2 linked regions of the Parasedimentitalea psychrophila genome follow. The protein of the gene in region 1 interacts with the protein of each later gene in a pairwise test. Links are inferred from orthologs where the notes say so. Each region holds a gene or a part of one and is shown on either strand. Other genes may lie near its edges.

What was found.
Region 2: the proteins of mtgA (region 1) and QPJ95_RS00795 interact in binary tests that used the Escherichia coli proteins (3 or more experiments, as listed by UniProt). The link is inferred for Parasedimentitalea psychrophila from one-to-one orthologs.

The regions. Positions count from the first base shown.
Region 1 is NZ_CP127247.1:1,721,506-1,737,513, forward strand. What follows is about bases 1-2,832. They hold mtgA (monofunctional biosynthetic peptidoglycan transglycosylase), read left to right. Parts: upstream 1-977; coding sequence 978-1,688; downstream 1,689-2,832. Other genes in these bases: gltB (glutamate synthase large subunit), read left to right, coding at 1-825; fzlA (FtsZ-binding protein FzlA), read left to right, coding at 1,756-2,421; queG (tRNA epoxyqueuosine(34) reductase QueG), read left to right, coding at 2,488-2,832. In the rest of the region: more of queG, read left to right, coding at 2,833-3,540; peptide-methionine (S)-S-oxide reductase MsrA, read right to left, coding at 3,549-4,061; peptide-methionine (R)-S-oxide reductase MsrB, read right to left, coding at 4,058-4,507; QPJ95_RS08310 (DUF4202 domain-containing protein), read right to left, coding at 4,689-5,252; QPJ95_RS08315 (DMT family transporter), read right to left, coding at 5,319-6,212; QPJ95_RS08320 (HU family DNA-binding protein), read right to left, coding at 6,295-6,582; QPJ95_RS08325 (AMP nucleosidase), read right to left, coding at 6,723-8,189; ade (adenine deaminase), read right to left, coding at 8,186-9,988; QPJ95_RS08335 (aminoglycoside phosphotransferase family protein), read left to right, coding at 10,207-12,111; QPJ95_RS08340 (SDR family oxidoreductase), read left to right, coding at 12,178-13,047; dxs (1-deoxy-D-xylulose-5-phosphate synthase), read right to left, coding at 13,118-15,058; QPJ95_RS08350 (polyprenyl synthetase family protein), read right to left, coding at 15,081-15,920; QPJ95_RS08355 (exodeoxyribonuclease VII small subunit), read right to left, coding at 15,970-16,008. UniProt on the Escherichia coli protein: Peptidoglycan polymerase that catalyzes glycan chain elongation from lipid-linked precursors. May play a role in peptidoglycan assembly during cell division in collaboration with other cell division proteins.
Region 2 is NZ_CP127247.1:165,911-170,726, forward strand. Bases 1,817-4,816 are described here. They hold QPJ95_RS00795 (peptidoglycan D,D-transpeptidase FtsI family protein), read right to left. Parts: upstream 4,208-4,816; coding sequence 2,426-4,207; downstream 1,817-2,425. Other genes in these bases: QPJ95_RS00790 (UDP-N-acetylmuramoyl-L-alanyl-D-glutamate--2,6-diaminopimelate ligase), read right to left, coding at 1,817-2,411; ftsL (cell division protein FtsL), read right to left, coding at 4,204-4,557; rsmH (16S rRNA (cytosine(1402)-N(4))-methyltransferase RsmH), read right to left, coding at 4,554-4,816. In the rest of the region: QPJ95_RS00785 (UDP-N-acetylmuramoyl-tripeptide--D-alanyl-D-alanine ligase), read right to left, coding at 1-930; more of QPJ95_RS00790, read right to left, coding at 927-1,816. UniProt on the Escherichia coli protein: Essential cell division protein that catalyzes cross-linking of the peptidoglycan cell wall at the division septum. Required for localization of FtsN.

The sequences.
Region 1 (16,008 bases):
CCCGATACGCTGGACGCCGAAATCGTTCGCGATGCGGCCCGGTTCCTGGAAGACGGCGAAAAGATGCAGCTGTCCTACACGGTGCAGAACACGCACCGGACTGTGGGGACCCGGACATCCAGCCATATTGTGCGCAACTTTGGCATGCGCAATGCGTTCCAGGCGGATCACCTGACGGTGAAACTGCAGGGCTCTGCGGGTCAGTCGCTGGGCGCCTTTGCGGTGCCGGGGCTAAAACTGGAAGTGTCGGGCGATGCCAATGACTATGTTGGCAAGGGCCTGTCCGGCGGTACCATCGTGGTACGGCCGCCGCAGGTCAGCCCGCTGACCGCGTCGGATAACACCATCATCGGCAACACGGTTCTATACGGAGCCACCGATGGATATCTGTTTGCAGCGGGTCGCGCCGGCGAACGGTTTGCGGTGCGTAACTCGGGTGCCAAAGTGGTGATCGAGGGCTGTGGCGCCTGTGGCTGTGAATATATGACCGGCGGACTTGCGGTTATCCTGGGCTCCATCGGTGCCAACTTTGGCGCCGGAATGACCGGCGGCATGGCCTATCTCTATGACCCCGAGGGTGAAGCGGCGCCGATGATGAATATGGAAACTCTGGTGACAAACCCGGTGACTGTGCCGCATTGGGAAAAACAGCTGAAAGATCTGATCGAGCGCCATCTGGAGGAAACCGGCAGCCGCAAGGCCGCTGATATTCTGCAGCACTGGGACAGTGAAAAGCGCAACTTCCTGCAGGTCTGCCCGATTGAGATGCTGGTGCATCTGCCACAGCCGCTGTCGCTCGAGAAGGCTGCGGTTCCGGCCGAGTAAACTGTTGTCAAACGGTCCCGCAGGCTGGTCGCCTGCGGGGCTGCATTTTTAAGCATTTGCACCCCGAGGTTTCGCATCGATAGCTGGACCTGGTCCAGACGGCGGTGATTTTTGCTGTTGGTACGCAGGGTGATGCCGGCCTATAGAGGGGCATGGCAAAAAAGAAGAAATCCAAAAGCAAAAAGAAGATCGCTCCCATGCAATGGCTGCGGCGCTGGCTGCTGCGCGGCGTGCTGGCATTTGTGGCGCTTGTTGGATTTTTTATCCTTTTGTATACGGTTGTGAACCCGCCCACCACGCATACTATGTGGACCGAGGGCAGCCGGTTAGGTCGAATTGATCAGGACTGGGTGGCTATAGAGGATATCGCTCCGGTTATGGCGCGCGCCGTTGTGGCCGCCGAGGATGCCCGGTTTTGCCAGCATTGGGGCATTGATGTGCGGGCAGTGCGGGCGGTGCTGGACGAAGGCAGCCAACGTGGCGGCTCTACGATTTCACAACAGGTGGTGAAGAATGTGTTCCTGTGGCAGGGCCGCAGCTGGCTGCGCAAGGCGCTGGAAACCCTGATTACGCCGGCGGTTGAGGCGGTCTGGAGCAAGCGGCGCATTCTGGAGATCTATTTGAATGTCGCCGAAATGGGAGAGGGCGTATTTGGTGTAAAGGCGGCGGCGCGGACCAGCTTTGATGTGGCGCCGGATCAGCTTAATGCAAAACAGGCGTCTTTGCTGGCGGCGGTATTGCCTGCGCCCAAAAGCCGATCTGCAAAGGCCCCCAGCCGAAAGCTGACAACGAGAGCGCGCCATATCGCAGATGGGGCGGCCACCATCCGCGCAGATGGTCGCGCGGCGTGTTTCGAGGATTGAATTTCCCGTCGGCGCGGGGCATTGCTGGACGGCACCTTTCTCTTGTTTCAGGACGCCTCTGACCCCTATGGCCCGCTTGCACCACGTACCGCTCTCTCCATTTTGTCGCAAAGTCCGCCTGTCATTGGCGGAAAAGAAGATCGAGGTGGAACTGGTTGAAGAACGCTATTGGGAGGCGGATGCCGATTTTCTGCGCCGCAACCCGGCCGGCAAGGTGCCGGTGGTTCGGTTGGACGGCAAGACGATGTCTGAAAGTGCTGCGATCTGTGAATATCTGGAAGAAACCCGCCCCGAGCCTCCGCTGATGCCAAAAGACCCCGAGGCGCGCTTTGAGGTGCGCCGGTTGGTGTCCTGGTTCGACGACAAGTTTCACCATGATGTGACCTCGAAGCTTTTGTATGAGCGGGTGAACAAGAAGATCACCGGCCAGGGTTACCCGGACAGCCGCAACGTCAAGGATGGGGCCAAGGCGATCAAGTATCATCTGGATTATATGGCCTGGCTGCTGGATCAGCGGCGCTGGCTGGCGGGGGATGTGATGACGCTGGCTGATTTTGCCGCGGCCGCACATTTGTCCTGCCTTGATTATATCTCGGATGTGGACTGGAACCGGTCTGCTGTGGTCAAGGACTGGTACGCCAAAATCAAATCGCGACCTGCGTTCCGGTCTATCCTGGCCGATCAGGTGCCAGGCTTCCGCCCGCCACCCCATTACGCCGATTTGGATTTCTGATAGGATAAGGTGGGGGCTGTCTGCCCCCATCGCCTGTCGGCTCCCCCCGAGGATATTTAGGGCCAGATGAATATGGGATCTTTGTTGAAACAGGCTCTGGTGGAGCGCGCTCTGGAAGAGGGCTTTGTGTCCTGCCGGATCTGCCGCCCGTGGGATGTGCCAGAGGTGCCCGGTCGGCTGGCGGCCTATATTGACGCCGAGTATCACGGTCAGATGGGCTGGATGGCGGAGCGCACCCATTGGCGCGGCGATCCGGCGCTGCTGTGGCCGGAGGCGCGCTCGGTGATCATGTTGGCCGAAAGCTATGCCCCCGAGCATGATCCGACCGAGATTTTGCGACATCGCGAGCGGGGGGCGATCTCGGTTTATGCGCAGAACAAGGACTATCATGACCTGGTCAAAAAACGGCTGAAGCGGTTGGCCCGATGGCTGATCGAGGCGGCCAAGGCGCAGGGTTCTGAGGCGGAGGTCAAGGTGTTCGTCGACACGGCGCCGGTGCCGGAAAAGGCGCTGGGCCAGGCTGCGGGGCTAGGGTGGCAGGGCAAACATAGTAATCTGGTAAGCCGGGATTGGGGGAACTGGGCCTTTATAGGGTCTGTTTTCACCACGCTTGAGCTGCCGGTGGACTTGGCGGAACCCGATCGCTGCGGCTCTTGCCGCTCCTGTCTGGATGCCTGCCCGACCGATGCCTTTGTGGCGCCCTATCAGCTCGACGCGCGGCGCTGCATTTCCTACCTGTCGATCGAGTATAAGGGGCCGGTTGACGAAGAGCTGCGCGCCAAGCTGGGCAATCGCATCTATGGCTGTGATGATTGTCTGGCGGCCTGCCCCTGGAACAAATTCGCAGTTGCGGCCAGCGACATGCGCTATGCCGCGCGCGCGGACCTGATGGCGCCGAAATTGGCGGAGCTGGCGGTGCTGGATGACGCCGGGTTTCGCGCAATGTTTTCAGGCTCGCCGATCAAGCGCATTGGTCGGGATCGATTTGTCCGCAATGTCTTATATGCAATTGGCAATTCGCAGGACGCCAGCTTGCGCCCGGTGGCGCAGGCCTTGGCCGATGATGCGGATGCTACCGTGGCTGATGCCGCGCGCTGGGCGGCACAGCGGTTGGCGTAGGGCCCGCCCTACGAGGCGATGGCGCGTTTTGGCAGCACCCAGCCCGGGCGGGCAAAATGACAGGTATAGCCGTCGGGGCGGTTTTGCAGATAATCCTGATGTTCCGGTTCGGCCTGCCAAAAGTCACTTGCCGGGGCGACCTCTGTAACCACTTTTCCCGGCCACAGACCCGAGGCATCGACATCGGCAATGGTGTCCTCGGCCACGGTTTTCTGACCCTCACTGGTGACGTAAATCGCCGAGCGATAGCTCATCCCCATGTCGTTGCCCTGGCGGTTGCTGGTGGTGGGGTCGTGGATCTGAAAGAAAAACGCCAGCATCTCGCGGAAAGATGTCACTGAGGGATCAAAGGTGATCTCGATCGCCTCAGCATGGGTGCCATGATTGCTATAGGTGGCGTTCTGTACATCGCCGCCGGTATAGCCAACACGGGTGTGGATCACCCCAGGGCGTTTGCGGATCAGGTCCTGCATGCCCCAGAAGCAGCCTCCGGCTAAAACGGCGCGTTCTGTGGTGCTCATGTTATGTCCTCCACTTGGTCAATGTAGTCGCCATAGCCCTCGGCTGCCATGTCATCGCGGTGGACAAAGCGCAGCGAGGCCGAATTGATGCAGTAGCGCAGGCCGCCGCGATCGGCGGGTCCGTCAGGGAAGACATGCCCAAGGTGGCTGTCGCCATGGGTGGATCGCACCTCGGTGCGGGCCATGCCCAGGGTCTGATCCTGCACTTCCTGCATATAGGCAGGTTCAATGGGCTTGGTAAAGCTGGGCCAGCCGCAGCCCGATTCGTATTTGTCGGATGAGGCAAACAGCGGCTCGCCCGAGACGATATCCACGTAAAGACCAGGCTCCTTGTTGCCGAGTAGCTTGCCGGTCCCGGGCCGTTCGGTGCCCGCATTCTGGGTGACGTGGTATTCCTCAGGCGACAGAGTGGCGATGACGTCCGGGTTCTTGCTGTATTTTGACATCGGGATCTCCAGTTGTTCGCGTTGAGCCAATACATGGGAAGTTTTGGAGCCTATGCAAAGCAATATTTCAGCCCACTCGCGCTATTGTGCAACATCAGGACTGGGCGGTTCAGCCGCGCCGCAGGCGCGGCCACGCCCAACGGGAGAAGGGATCGCAAGATCCTGCCGACGGGCGGGAGGGCTAGCTGGCGAATGCTGCGGCCAGATCTGCGGGCAGGTCGAACTCTTGCAGCACACGGGCGCGCCCCTCGGGGGACATTTTGCGCGCGGTCTTTTCCACGATGCTTTGGATTTTCTCGGCTGAATGTTTGGCAGCAAAGGGGGTGAAATACCATTTCAGGAACACCAGGCAGATCACGTCCTCCAGGGCCTGCACGCCGGGGTTGCGTTTCAGGCCTTCCTTGCGCAGCATCTGGCCAGCGATCTCGATGTCGGAGGCCGCATAGCCTGCCTCCACCATCAGCGCGGCGACAACATCTCCGTGATGGCGGGCCTGGTCCCTGCGCCAGTTGAGATAGCCGACGCGGCCTGCGGGATAGCTGTCGCGCTTTAGCTTCCAGCGTTCAACATGCTGACCACGGGCGGCGATCTGAAGTGGCTCACTTGCACCCGGGAACAGTCGGGCCAGTTCATCGCTCATGCGGGTGCCATAGAGCTGCGAGGCCGGCTGGCCGTCCTCACGCTTGGGATCTGCAGCATTGGCCACATCGATGGCTTGCAGGACTTGGTTCAATTTTTCAGACATATCGGCTCCCCATTACTTGCGGTGATGCTACTGCAAAAGACGATGATCTGCACTCGAGAAGACCAGTCATTCGGCAACGGCAGGTTCTGTGGCTGCGGCAGGTTGGCGTGACAGCTGCACGGCCAGGATACCGATGGTGACGATCAGCACGCCCACCATATCCATCACCCCAAGGCGTTCCCCCAACAGCACCGAGGCGACAGCAACCCCGAACACCGGGTTGAGAAAGTGAAAGGTCGCCGCGCGCAGCGGTCCGATGCGGTTCAGCAGCAGCACCCAGATAAAGGTGGCGATCAGGCCGGGCACCAGCGTGGTATAGGCAAAGGCCAGCGCCAGCGACAGGGTCGGATTGATAAAGATGTCCTCGAACAGCAGGGCCGCTACAAACAGCAAGGCTGAGCCGATCAGCATTTGCAGCCCCACCACCATCATGAAATTGCCGCCTGATGTGGCACCGCGCAGCGCCAGTGTGGCCACGGTAAGCGCCAGCACGCCAAACCCGCATAACATCACACCATACAGGTCCACTCCGGCGCTGATCCGGGTTCCCATGATCAAACCTACCCCCAGCACGCCTGCCATCAGCCCGGCGATACCCAGCGGTTTCAGCCGTTCCTTGAACAACAGCCAGGAGGCCAGCGCCACCAGCAGTGGCATAGTGGCGGCGATAATGGCGGCAAGCGAGGCCTGGATCGTTTGCATGGCGACAAAGTTGAACCCCAGATACAGCGCGTTCTGACAGACTCCAAAAATGATGGTGGCGCGCCACTGCAGGCGGTTCAGGCGCCAAGTCTGCCCTAGGCAGCGGGCAATCGCGACGCCGATCAGCCCGGAGACCAGAAACCGCAGCGCCAGTGAAAACAGCGGCGAGGCATCGGCGACGATGATCCGCGCCGAGGTAAAGGCCGAAGACCACATCAGGGCAAAGGTAAGCCCCATGGCAATTGCGCGTGCGTCCATCTTTGTCATCCTCAAACCTGCGGCCACAAAAAAAGGGCCGCCTTTTGGGCGACCCTTTCCTAATTCTCAAGCGATTTCAAGCTTAGCCGTTGACGCTGTCTTTCAGCGCTTTGGCGATGGTCATTTTGACCACTTTGTCGGCTTCTTTCATGAATTTTTCGCCTGTAGCCGGGTTGCGCACTTCGCGCTCGGGGCGTTCGCGGCAATAGATTTTGCCAACACCGGGCAGTGTCACAGCACCCCCACCGGAAACTTCACGGGTGATCAGTGTGCAAACGGCTTCCAGAGCGGCGCCTGCGGCTTTTTTATCACTGCCCATGTCTTCAGCCAGAGCGGCAACGAGCTGGGTTTTTGTCATTGGTTTGGACATTCTTTGTCTCCTTACGTCTGCCCGACTTATGGGGCCTCATTGCGTAATCTTAGCGTTATGTTGTGGGTCAACACAACGATTGGTATAACGAAATATGGGGAAAACCAGTGATTTTCGGCTGAATTCCGCAGAAAACAGCCCTACAGGAAGGCCGTTTCGTCGAAAGAGCGTAGTTTTCGGCTGTGCAACCGCTCCAATGGCATGCCGCGCAGGCCTTCCATTGCTCGTATTCCGATCATCAAATGGCGCGCCACTTGGGTCCGGTAGAAGTCAGAGGCCATGCCGGGGAGCTTCAATTCACCATGCAGCGGTTTGTCTGAAACGCATAGCAAGGTGCCATATGGAACCCGAAACCGATAGCCATTGGCGGCAATTGTCGCGCTCTCCATGTCCAGTGCAACCGCCCGGGATTGGCTGAGGCGCTGCACCGGGCCAGATTGGTCACGCAACTCCCAGTTGCGATTGTCGATGGTGGCGACGGTGCCGGTGCGCATGATCCGCTTCAGGTCATAGCCCTCTAGCTCGGTCACCTCTTCCACCGCCTGTTCCAGCGCGATCTGGATCTCGGCCAGCGCCGGGATCGGGGTCCAGACCGGCAGGTCGTCGTCCAGCACGTGATCCTCGCGCAGATAGGCATGGGCCAGCACAAAATCACCCAGGGCTTGGGTGTTGCGCAACCCGGCACAGTGGCCAACCATCAACCAGGCATGCGGCCGCAGCACCGCGATATGGTCGGTTGCGGTCTTGGCATTTGAGGGCCCGACGCCGATGTTGACCAGGGTGATGCCGCTGCCGTCTTCGCGGGTCAGGTGATAGGTGGGCATTTGCGGCTGTTTGGCGGTCTCGGGGATCTTTGCATCGGCCGAGGTGATCTGGTGATTTCCGGTGCTGACAAAGCTGGTGTAGCCCGAGTCGGGATCTGCCAGTTGGCTGCGGGCATAAGATTCAAACTCAGCCACGTAGAACTGGTAGTTGGTGAACAACACGTGGTTCTGGAAATGCTCTGGGTCGGTGGCGGTGTAATGTGACAGTCGGGCCAGGGAATAATCCACACGCTGGGCGGTGAACAGCGCCAGCGGACCAGTTCCGTTGGTCGGGCTATGGGTGCCATTCACGATATCATCGTTGGTGGTGGCCAGATCCGGCACATCAAAGACATCGCGCAGGGTGAAACCAGCCGCCCCTTCATGGGGGATTGTCATGCCGGGGCGGGCAGCAACGGCAAAGTGAACCGGCATCGGGGTGTCAGACACCCCAATGGTGATCGGTTGGCCATAGTTGCGGATCAGCAGGCCAATCTGCTGGATCAGATAGTTCTCAAACAGGTCGGGCCGGGTCACCGTGGTGGCATATTCTCCCGGCGCGGCGACATGGCCAAAGCTGAGACGGCTATCGACCTGGGCAAAGCTGGAAGTGGCGACGCGGATTTCCGGATAAAAGGCGCGGATGCGCTGATCGCCCGTCGCGCCTTCGGTCATCGCCTTGGCAAAGCCTTCACACAGGAAATCGGTGGCCTGCCGGTACAGCAATTGCAGCCGCTCGACCGCCGCTGTGGCATCGTTGAAATCTTCGGATTCGGGGTGTTTGGGTAACGATATGGAAATCATGAAACAGACTCGATAATTGGAATTTTCTGGAATGTGCGCACGTCGACCAGGCCAAGATCGGAAATCCGCAACTCGGGGATCACCACCAGTGCCAGCAGCGAGTGCTGCATATAGGCGTTGTTCAACGAACAGCCACAGGCCTGCATGGCCGCGCCCAGGGCCTCTGCCTTGGCGGCGACTTCGGTGGCGGGCTGGTCGGACATCAGACCGGCGATGGGCAGTTCCACCAGCGCCAGTTCCTGGCCATCGCGGAACAGGGTGACGCCGCCGCCGACCTCGGCCAGACGATTGGCGGCCAGTGCCATCTGATCCCGGTCAGTACCAACCACAATCATGTGGTGGCTGTCATGCGCCACGGTTGATGCCATCGCCATTTTGCCCTGATAGCCAAAGCCCGAGACAAAGGCATTGGTCACACCGCCAGTGCCGCGGTGCCGTTCGACCAGCGCAATCTGGATGGTGTCGCCGTCGCCCTCAACCAAGCCATCGCGCACCGGAAGATCCGCCTTGAGCGCCTTGGTCGGGGCCTGATTTTCAACCACGCCGATGACATTGACGGTGACGGCGTTGGCCCCTTCGGGCGCCGCAAGCTCAAAGTCTTTCGCGCTCAGTTCATGCCCCAGATGCACCGTACCACGGGCACTGTCGGGCCAGTCCAGATGCGGGCATTCGACCTTGATAGAGCCTGATTCCGCGACAATCTGCCCGCGTGCAATCACCAGCTCAATCGGCAGCTCTGTCAGATCCGAAGTCAGGATAACATCCGCACGGCGACCCGGCGTGATTGAGCCAATGTCGCGTTCCAGACCAAAATGGGTGGCGGTGTTGATGGTGGCCATCTGCAGTGCAATCACCGGATCACAGCCACAGGCGATGGCATGGCGCACCACCCGGTTCATATGGCCGTCGTTGACCAGCGTGCCGGAATGGCAATCATCGGTACAAAGAATGAAACTGCGCGGATCCAGCCCTTTTTCAGTCACCGCGGTGATCTGGGTTTCAACGTCATACCAGGCTGATCCCAGCCGCATCATCGACCGCATCCCCTGGCGCACCCGCGCAATGGCGTCGGCCTCGCAGGTGCCCTCATGGTCATCCGCCGGGCCACCGGCCACATAGGCTGCAAAATTGGGCCCCAGGTCAGGCGAGGCATAGTGTCCGCCGACGGTCTTTCCAGCCCGTTGAGTGGCGGCTATCTCGGCCAGCATCTTGGGGTCGGCATTGGCGACACCGGGGAAATTCATCATCTCACCAAGGCCCACAATACCGGGCCAGCTCATCGCCTCAGCCACGTCCTCGGGGGAAATTTCATAGCCCGTTGTCTCTAATCCGGGGGCAGAGGGGGCGCAGGAGGGCATTTGGGTGAAGATATTGACCGGCTGCATCAGCGCCTCGTCATGCATGTATTTCACGCCCCTTAACCCCAGCACATTGGCGATCTCATGCGGGTCGGTGAACATGCTGGTGGTGCCATGTGGGATCACCGCGCGGGCAAATTCCGCCGGTGTCAGCATGCCGCTCTCGATATGCATATGGGCGTCGCACAACCCGGGGATCATGTAACGGCCCTTGGCCTCGATCACTTCGGTGTCGGGACCGGTGCAATAGGACGCATCGGGGCCAACATAGGCGATACGCCCGGCAACAATGGCGATGTCATGATCGGGCAGCACCTCGCGGGTGTGCACATTGACCCATTTACCCTGACGGATAACCATATCCGCAAAAGAGCGCCCTGCGGCTACTGAGATGAGTTTGGGGGCGACGTCGGGCCAGGATGGGAAAGCAATGTCTGTCATGTGCCAATTGTTATGATTGTCGAGCCGAGCGCAAGCCCCTGACGTGTTTAGAAGTTCCATATACACTCTCTTTGATGACAAGAAGATGACAGTGACATTGCCCAGCCATACACGGCTCTGTTTGTTTCGCACCCGCATTGAGTGTTAGGCATTTGGTACCGCGTCGGGCGGCGGCGGGTGATTTGCAATAGTTTGGAACCAGGGACATCAAACTGACTATGTTTTTGACAGAACTTGAACGCTCGGCCGAGCAGGCCTGGATGTCTCTGCTGGATCAAGCCGATTTGCCAGCGACAGGGTGGACGTTGCAGCAGCTGTCCAAGCGCGACGACCGCCACAGTGCCCGGATTGTCTATCGCGCGGTGTCGTCTGACGGCGGCAGCTATATCTTCAAGCATCAGCTCAGACCGACAAACAACGGGTCAGTGAAGCGGCAATTCGACGCCCATCAATTGGTTTTTGACAGCTTCCCCAAATCGCCCGAGCACCGCGTTCCGCAGCCGATCTATCTGGATGCCGAAACCCAGTCCTGCCTGCTGTCCCATCTTGACGGCGAACCGCTGGCCGAGCCGATGTTGCGCGCCGTGGATGACCTGCCGGCGCAGATGCAGCTGCTGAAACGGGCCGGCGCTTGGCTGGATGATTTTCACCGGGCCAACCTGGACGAGCGGCGGATATTTCAGCCAAAATTCACCCTGCGGCATCTGCGCCAATTGCGTGCGGAAATTGAGTCAGGCCAACGTGAGGTTCCCGCCAAACCGCTGTTCCTGCGCGGTATCGCCCATATGGAGACCATCGCGCCCCAGTATGAGGGCCAGCAAACGGTGTCTTGCCTACAGCACGGCGATTTTCACATGCGCAATCTGATTGTATCCGAGCAGTCGATCGGCGGCATAGATTTCTCCAAAACAGGCGCCGCACCGGTGGGGCATGATATTGCAAAATTCCTGCTGGACTACACCCGCTTCATGCGCCCGGCTGAGGATATCCCGCCGGGGCAGGTGGTGCCACCGGATGCGGTCGAGGCGTTTTTTGACGGCTACAAGCTGACCGGATCTGATGACCCCAGCCTTGGGTTCCTTTTGTTCAGCAGCCTGATGTCAGAATTGAAGCTGGTGCCAAAGCGCCGCCGCGACCGGAGCCACGGTAAACAGCGGTTTCTGGAACAGCTGCGCCCGATCGCCCGAAATGCCTATGTCGACACCAAGACCCAAAACACCCCGGATGTGGCGCGGTTCTATCTGACCAAACGCAGCCTGACCCGCGCCGAAGATGGCGACCATGAGATTGTGAACGCGGTTTCTGCGGTGGCCCAACAGGCCGGGATGCGGGTCGAGCTATTGCTCAACACGGCGCAGGCCAAAGAGAGCGCGGCCCGGGGGCAGGCGTATTCTCTGGTGCATATGGAGGCGCCGCTGAATGCGCGCGGGCTGAGCTTTCGCAACTGTTATGGCGGGCCGTTCTGGCAGATTGATAAAAGCGGCGCGCGGTGGAACTGGCAGATTGCGCGGCAGGTCTTCACCCCGGATGAAACTCCCCGGGGTGATATCGATGCGTTCTTTGCCCATTGGCGCCAACAGCTTCATGGCGATATCGCGGTGCCGTCCAGCAAGCAGGGCTATATCTATATGCCATTGCAGGGCAAACTGCTGAGCTGCCGCTCGTTTCAGTGCTGTTCGCCGGTAGAGATGATCGAGACAACCCTGCAGCAGTCAAATTTGCCAATCCTTGCCACCCTGCACCCAAACGAGACCTATTCGCAGGCCGAGCTCGACGCGGTGAGCGCATTGCAACAGCAAAACAGCCGTTTTCAACTTGTCGAAATGCCGATGGCCAAGGCTTTGGCCGACTGTAATCTTGTGGTGACGCAAAACTCAAGCGCCGCCTTTCATGCCGGGTTCTTTGGCAAGGCTTCGGTGCTGTTTGCGCAGATTGATTTTCATCACATCGTGACAAATGTTGCCGATCTGGGTGTTGCGGCGGCTTTTGATGCGGCGCAGTGCGACTTGCCCGATTTTGCTGCTTATCTGCACTGGTATTGGCATCAAGCGATCAATATTGAGGCATCGGACAGTCAAATCCGGATTTGTCACCGATTACGACAATTTGGCTGGCCAGTTTGATGTCCCGGTAGCCTAAGACCAGATTCGCCCCTTCTAGCCAGAACACAGCCACAGAATGAAACCGCCATGACAAAAACACTGCTCTGCCTTGGATATGGATACTCGGCCCGCGCCTTGGCGCGGCAGCTGCCGGCTGATGGCTGGCGGGTGATCGGAACCTCTCGCGAGGCTGCGGCCGAGGATGGCATAGAGATGCTGACTTGGCCGGGGGACGAGCTGTCGCTGGACGGTGTGACCCATATCCTGTCCTCCATCGCCCCTAACGCTGATGGTGATCTGGTGCTGGACAGTCTGCGTGACAAGATCGCCGCCGCCAAGGATCTGGAATGGGTCGGTTATCTGTCAACCACGGTGGTCTACGGCGATCACGACGGCGGTTGGGTGGATGAGACCACGCCGATTACTCCGGCTGCCAACCGGGGCAAATGGCGGGCGCAGGCAGAAGCGGACTGGCAGTCCATCGACGGATTGCCGCTGCATATCTTTCGCCTGGCGGGCATCTACGGGCCGGGTCGGGGACCGTTTGCCAAGCTGATGACGGGCAAGGCGCGGCTGATTATCAAGCCAGGTCAGGTGTTCTCGCGCATTCATGTGGAGGATATCGCCCAGGTGCTGGCAGCCTCTATCGCCCAGCCCAACCCCGGCGTGATCTACAATGTCTGTGACGATGTCCCGGTGCCGCCGCAGGACGTGCTCAGCTATGCCGCTGAACTGTTGGGCTTGGCGATGCCGCCCGAAGTGCCGTTTGAAGAGGCGGCGATGACGCCAATGGCGCGCAGTTTCTACAGCGAGAATAAGCGGGTCAGCAATGCCCTGATCAAGCAGGAGCTGGGGGTGAAGCTGCAATACCCAGACTATCGCAGCGGGCTAAAGGCAGTGTTCGAGGCCGAGGACATGGAGAGATTTATCCCCCCGGCCGATCCACCGGCCTTGTGAGGGCCGACGACGGTCTATCCAGCAGTCCGGCAGCGACCTGCCCGCGCTGGATAGACCCTATGACAGGGGTTTAAGCCCGCTTTTCACCAATACTTGCCACGCCCAGCACCTCTAGCACCTTGGCTTCGATCTGCGCCGCGTCCATGCCGGCCACCCGGTACATGTCCTCGGGGCTGGCCTGGTCGATAAAGATATCCGGCAGCACCATGGAGCGGTATTTCAGCCCCGCATCAAACACGCCCTCATCCGCCAGCAGTTGCGCCACGTGTGATCCAAAGCCGCCCACAGCACCTTCTTCAATGGTGATCAGCGCCTCGTGATTGGCGGCCAGATCCAGAATCATCTCGCGGTCCAGCGGTTTGGCAAAGCGGGCGTCGGCGATGGTCGGGGTGATGCCTCTGGCGGTCAGTGCTTCGGCGGCCTTGCGGGTCTCGCCCAAGCGGGTACCGAACGACAGCAGCGCCACCCGCGCGCCGGTCTGGATCATCCGACCCTTGCCGATCTCCAGCAACTGCGGCACATCCGGCATTTCGACGCCTTCGCCTTCGCCGCGCGGATAACGGAACGCAATCGGGCCGTCGTCATGGGCGGCGGCGGTGGCAATCATATGCACCAGCTCGCCCTCATCTGCGGCGGCCATCACCACCATGCCCGGCAGGTTGGCCATGAAGCCGATGTCAAAGCTGCCCGCATGGGTGGCCCCATCGGCGCCCACCAGACCAGCCCGGTCAATCGCGAAACGCACCGGCAGCCGCTGAATGGCAACGTCATGCACCACTTGGTCGTAGCCCCGTTGCAGGAAGGTCGAATACATCGCGCAGAACGGCTTCATGCCGCCCGCCGCCAGTGCTGCGGCAAAGGTGACACCGTGTTGTTCGGCAATGCCCACATCAAAACAGCGCGACGGATAACGCTCGGCAAACAGGTTCAGCCCGGTGCCATCCGGCATTGCGGCTGTGACCGCACAGATCTTGTCATCTCTGGCGGCATGTTTCACCAGTTCGTCGCCAAACACGCCGGTATAGCTGGGCGCGTTGGACGGAGTCTTTTTCTGCTCGCCGGTGACCACATCAAACTTGGCAGTGGCGTGGCCCTTGTCGCGGGCGGCTTCGGCGGGGGCGTATCCCTTGCCCTTTTTGGTCAGCACATGGATCAGCACCGGGCCGGTGGCGCGGGCCTTGACCGTGCGCAGGACCGGCAGCAACTGGTCCAGATCGTGACCGTCGATCGGCCCCAGATATGAGAAGCCAAAGGATTCAAACAGAGTGCCGCCCACCGCTATGCCTTTCAGCAGGTCCTTGGCGCGCTTGGCGCCCTGGCGGAACGGTTCCGGCAGCAGCGACACTGCGCCTTTGGCAGCGGCCTTCAGCTCTTGAAACGGTTCTTCGGCATAGAGCCGCGACAGATAAGACGACAGGGCGCCCACCGGTGGTGCAATGCTCATCTCATTGTCGTTGAGGATGACAAACAGCCGCTTGTCCAGATGGCCGGCGTTGTTCATCGCCTCAAACGCCATGCCTGCCGACATCGCCCCATCGCCAATCACCGCAATCGCGTCGCCCTGACCTTCGGGCAGCACGCCGCCCAGATCCCGCGCCACCGAGAACCCCAATGCGGCGCTGATCGAGGTCGAGCTATGGGCGGCGCCAAAGGGATCATAGGGTGATTCCGAGCGTTTGGTGAAACCCGACAAGCCGCCCTTGGTGCGCAGGGTGCGGATGCGGTCGCGGCGTTCGGTGAGGATCTTGTGCGGATAACACTGGTGCGACACGTCCCAGATCAGCTTGTCCCGTGGGGTGTCAAACACAGCGTGCAGCGCCACTGTCAGCTCGACCACGCCCAGACCGGCGCCCAGATGGCCGCCGGTGACAGAGACCGCCGAAATGGTCTCCGAGCGCAATTCGCTGGCCAGCTGGGTCAGCTGGCTATCGCTCAGCGTTTTCAGGTCCGCCGGGCGGTTGATCTGATCCAGCAACGGGGTGTTTGGTCTATCTGTGGTCTGGTCGGGCATGCGGCGCCTCCCTTGGCGGCAATTAGCTGTCGCGCGAAATAACGAACCGGGCCGCTTCGCGCAAGGTGTCGCCCTGATCCCCGTAAACATCCAGCGCGGCGCAGGCCTGATCGCAGAGTTCAACGGCGCGGGCCTTGGCGGCCTCTAGCCCTAACAGAGAGACAAACGTGGCCTTACCGGCCGCGGCATCTTTGCGCACCCGTTTGCCCACCGTTTCGGCGTCGCCCTCAACATCCAAAATGTCATCGGCGATCTGAAAGGCAAGGCCGAGGGCATCGGCATAATGCCGCAACGGCGTGGTGTCGGCACCGGCAATTACCGCCCCGGCCATGGCAGACCACGAGATCAGGCAGCCGGTCTTGCGGCTCTGTAGCTGGATGATCTGCGCCAGAGTCAGCGGTTCGGGGCTGGATTCGGCGGCGATATCCAGCATCTGCCCTGAAACCATGCCCTCTTTGCCGGCGGCCTGTGCCAGCGCCCGGATCAAGTCCAGCGCATGCGGCCCAAATTTTGCATCCGCCAGCAGCTCAAACGCCAGCGACTGCAGGGCGTCGCCAGCCAGAACGGCTAGGCCTTCGTCCCATTGGCGGTGCAGGGTTGGCATGCCACGGCGCAGGTCGTCATTATCCATGCAGGGCAGGTCGTCATGCACCAGCGAATAGGCGTGCAGGCATTCGATGGCCAGTGCGGCGTCCAGCGCCACCTGTTCATCGACCCCGTGCAGCCGGGCGCTCTCCAGAACCAGAAACCCACGCAGCATCTTGCCGCCGGTCAGGGCATAGCGCATCGCATCCGACAATGTGTCTTCGCCCGCCAGAACCCAGTCCACACGGTTAGAGATCAGATCCTGAGTTCGGGCCATTGCCGCGGCAAAGGGCCGGGGTTTGACGGCAGTTGTGGTGGCCAATGTCTTAACCCGCGTCCAGCGGCGTGGTGCCGGTTGCGGTGCC
Region 2 (4,816 bases), 1.6 Mb from region 1 along the record:
CAGCGCCAGGCTGCGCAGGCCCTTGTCCATATCCGCGCCAAGCGCCGACAGGCAGGCCAATGCCCCCAGCGCATTCATCGCAAAATGCGCCCCAAGAGATTGAATATGCATCTCTATTTCACGACCCATTGCAGTGGCATGGGCCAGTGTTTCTTCGCCCTGCACCGTCGTCGACAGCAGCCTGTAGTCGCTGGCATTGCGCCCAAACCACAGGGGCTTCACGCCCCGATCCGTTGCCGCATCGCCTAGAACATCCACCTCGGCGGTATCGCTGTTCAGCACTGCAACGCCACCGGGTTCCAGCCCTTGCAGCACCGCTGCCTTTTCAGCGGCGATACCGCCCACGTCGTCAAAGGCCTCAAGGTGCACGGCGGCCACATTGGTGATCATTGCCACATGCGGCCGGGCCTGCAGCGCCAGCGGAGCGATCTCGCCGGGGTGGTTCATGCCAATTTCGATCACTGCGTATTCACTGTCGCGTGGCATCCGCGCCAGAGTCAGCGGCACCCCCCAATGGTTGTTGTAACTGGCCACCGCCGCATGGGTGCGACCCTGATCCGACAGCATCCGCGCCAGCATTTCCTTGGTCGAGGTCTTGCCCACCGATCCGGTCACGGCGACGACGCGTGCATCACAACGAGAGCGGGCGGCCTGTCCAAGCGCCTCAAGCCCCTGCAAAACATCCTCAACAATCAACAGTGGCGCGCCTGCGTCCAGCCCGTCGGGGATATGCGACACCAGAGCGGCCCCGGCCCCTGCGGCCAAAGCCTGCGCCACAAAGTCATGCCCATCGCGGGCCGCCTTCAGCGCCACAAACAAATCACCCGGCGCCAGCGTGCGGGTGTCAATAGAGATCCCGCCCAGACTCCAGTTGCCCTGCGCCCGGCCACCGGTTGCGGCAACGGCCTCTTGCATCGTCCACAGGCTCATACCAGCCCCCCATCCAGTGCCGCCACCGCCATGCTGGCCTGTTCCACATCATCAAAGGGCAGAATGTCATCGCCGACGATCTGACCGCTCTCATGACCCTTACCGCAGATCATCAGCGCATCGCCCGGCCCCAGCGCATCAACGCCGCGCAGGATTGCTTCGGCACGGTCGCCGACCACGCGGGCAGCCGGGGCGCCGCCCTTGACGGCAGCGCGGATCACCGCGGGGTCTTCGCTGCGCGGGTTGTCGTCGGTGATGATCACCACATCGGCATTTTCCTCCGCCGCCTGCCCCATCAAGGGGCGTTTGCTGGCATCGCGATCACCACCAGCGCCGACAATGGCAACCAATCGGCCCAGAACATGCGGCCGCAGCGCCTTTAGCGCGGTGGCAATGGCGTCGGGGGTGTGGGCAAAATCAACAAACACCGCCGCGCCATTGCGGCGCCTCGCCGCCAGCTGCATCCGGCCCCGCACTGTTGTCAGATCCGGCAGGGTTTCAAACACCCGCTCGGGAGCCTCGCCCGATGCGATCACCAACCCACAGGCCAACAGGATGTTTTCCGCCTGAAAGCCACCGATCAGGTTCAACCGGGTCTGGAACGGCTTGTCATGCCAGCTGAACCGCATGTCCTGCCCAGAGGCATCAAAGCGCTGGTTCATCAGGCACAGATCACCCATTCCGCGCCCCACGGTGATCACCTCTTGGCCCCGGGCAGCGGCCAGAGCGCGCATTTCCGCGCCGCGTTTATCGTCAATATTGATTACCGCAACACCATCATCCGGCAGCACCCGGCGGAACAGGCCCGCCTTGGCGGCAAAATAGGCCTCAAACGTGTGGTGATAATCCAGGTGATCCTGGCTGAAATTGGTGAACCCCGCAGCCGCCAGACGCACGCCGTCCAGGCGCCGTTGATCCAAGCCGTGACTGGAGGCCTCCATCGCCACATGGGTGACGCCGTTCTCGACAGCTTTCGCCAGCGCCCTGTGCAGGGTGATCGGGTCCGGGGTGGTATGGGTCAGCGGATAGCTCCAAGCGCCTTCGACGCCGGTGGTGCCAAGGTTGACAGCCGGATGACCCAAGAGTTCCCAGATCTGGCGGACAAATGTTGCCACAGATGTCTTGCCATTGGTGCCGGTGATGGCCACCGCAGTCTGCGGCTGGGCGCCGAACCACAGGGCGGCGGCATAGCCCAGGGCCTGACGTGGATCTTCGACCACCACCAAGGCGGCGTGGCCATCCGCCAAATCCGCCGCTGCCAGCCTGGCGCCCTCGGCATCGGTCAGAATGGCCGCAGCGCCTAGGTCCAACGCCGCGGCGATGAAGCTGGCGCCATGCACCACAGACCCGGGGAGGGCTGCAAACAGAAACCCTTGGCGCACCGCACGACTGTCGACGGTCATCCCGTTGATCACCGGATCCGCTCCGCCGCGCGCCGTCAGGCCCAGCCGGCCCAGGGTATTCTCGGATGTATTGCTCATAGCGACCCCCGCTGTCAGTTTGAGGTGAGGGTTATACCAGTCACCGTGGCAGGTTCAACTTGCGGACGCAGCCCCAGCAAAGGTGCGATCCGACCGATCATTTCCGCAGCCACCGGAACAGCCGTCCACCCGGCGGTCCGGCGCTCTTCGCCGTAGGCAATGATCGAGGGTTCATCCAGTGTCACCACCAGCACATATTTCGGATCATGCGCCGGGAACATCGAGGCAAAAGTGGCAATCACCTTGTCATCGTAATAGCCGCCGGTTGGTTTTGGCTTATCGGCCGTGCCGGTCTTGCCACCCACCTGATAGCCGGGCACCTCGCCAAAGCTGGCGGTGCCTTCGGTCACCACCAGACGCAGCATATTGCGCGCCGCCGCAGCCGTCTCAGCGGACATCACCCGGGGGCCCGGTTGCGGCCGGTTCTGTTTCAGGATGGTCGGGCTGACATAATTGCCACCATTGGCAATGGCGGCATAGCCGGCGGCCAGATGCATCGGACTGGTCGATAAGCCGTGGCCATAAGAAATGGTCATCGCCGACAATTCGGACCAGTTCGGCGGCAACAAAGGCCGACCGGCAGCGGCCTCGGAAATCTCAAACGGGGTTGGCTCCAACATGCCCAGTCGCGACAGGAAATCGCGCTGACGCTCGGCGCCGATCTGTTGGGCCAGCCGCGCGGTGCCAATGTTCGACGACTTCACGATGATCCGCTCAACCGACAGGCTATTGCCGTAGTTGTGAAAGTCCCGGATCGCGAAGCGGCCCCAGCGCAGCGGCCCCCGGATATCAACGATACTGTCGGCAGTGACCAACCCCAGATCCATCGCCTGCGCCGCGGCAAAGATCTTGAAGGTGGAGCCCAGCTCATACACACCCTGCACCGCCCGATTGAACAGCGGGCTGTCCGATGAATCCCCTGATACCAGGGGCCGGGGCCGCTGGTTCGGGTCAAAGTCGGGCAAAGACACCACCGAGATCACCTCGCCGGTGTGCACATCCATCAGGATCGAGGTGGCCCCTTTGGCATTCATCAGTCGCATGCCACCAGACAGCACCTGCTCGGCGGCGGCCTGAATGGTCAGGTCCAGCGACAGTTGCAGCGGCTCAGCCCCGTTGGCCGGATCGCGCAGATAGCTGTCGAACTGACGCTCAACCCCGGCGACCCCGATCACCTCGGCGGCATCAACGTCTTCCTTGCCAAACCCAGCGCCGCCCAGAACATGGGCTGCCAGACTGCCATTGGGATACAGCCGCATTTCTCGCGGGCCAAACAGCAGGCCAGGATCGCCGATGTCATGCACCGCCTGCTTTTGCTCGGGGCTGATCTTTTTCTTGATCCAGACAAACTTGCGCTTGCCGGTCAAATCCTTCAGCAACCGTTCGGAATCCAGATCCGGGAAGATCCCGACCAGCGCCGCAGCCGAGGCCGCCGCATCGATCAGTTTCTGCGGATGGGCATAGAGCGAATGGGTCTCAAAATTGGTGGCCAGAATGCGACCTTCGCGGTCGACGATATCCGCGCGCTGCGCGGCAATGGCACTGCCGGATGCGCTGGTTGTCGGCTCGGTCGGTTCTGAGGTCGCCATCATCCCCATGCGAAGCCCGATCACCGCATAGGCGCAGAGGAAAAACACCCCCAGCACCAGCAGCCGACCCTCAGAGCGCTGCTGAGACTGGCCCTGAATTTCAAAATGGCGCTGGCGCAGGTTCTCTTTTTCAATGGCGTCCGGGTTTTCCCCATTTGCCCGGGCGGTCAGGATGCGGGCCAGTGGGCGAAGCGGAATACGGATCATCGGTCCCCCCCGCCAGCTGCCATGGTCGACACATCAACACCATTGGTGATGGGCAGCAGTGGCACCTGCGGATAAGCCACCTCGTCCACCCGGCCAAACTGATTGGGGCGAAGAGGCAAAAGGCCGAGGCTGTTAAAGTTCAGCTCGGCCAGTTCACGCAGACGGTCAGGGCGGTTCAGATAGGCCCACTCGGCCCGCAAAACCCCAAGTCGCACTTGGGCTGAGCCAATCTGCCGTTGCAGGGTTCGGGTTTCCTTTAACACCTGCTGCGTCGAATAGTTTTCGCGATAGGCCCAAAACGCCAGACCAAACACCGCCAGCGCCGACAAGACATAAGCCAGTGCTTTCATCGATGCGATTCTTTCAGTTGCGGCATGCCAATATCACGGGCTTCAATCGGCGTCGCCGGGGCTTCGCTACGCCGCCCAACCCGCAACCGGGCTGACCGCGACCTTGGGTTTTCCTCCAATTCCTGATCATCCGGGCCAACAGCCTTGCCGGTGATCAGTGAGAACTGGGTCGGGATTTCCTCAATCTCTGGCGCATATCGATTGGCGCGCCCGGTCTTGCCGGCCCGGTGCTGAAAGAACCGTTTGACCATACGGTCTT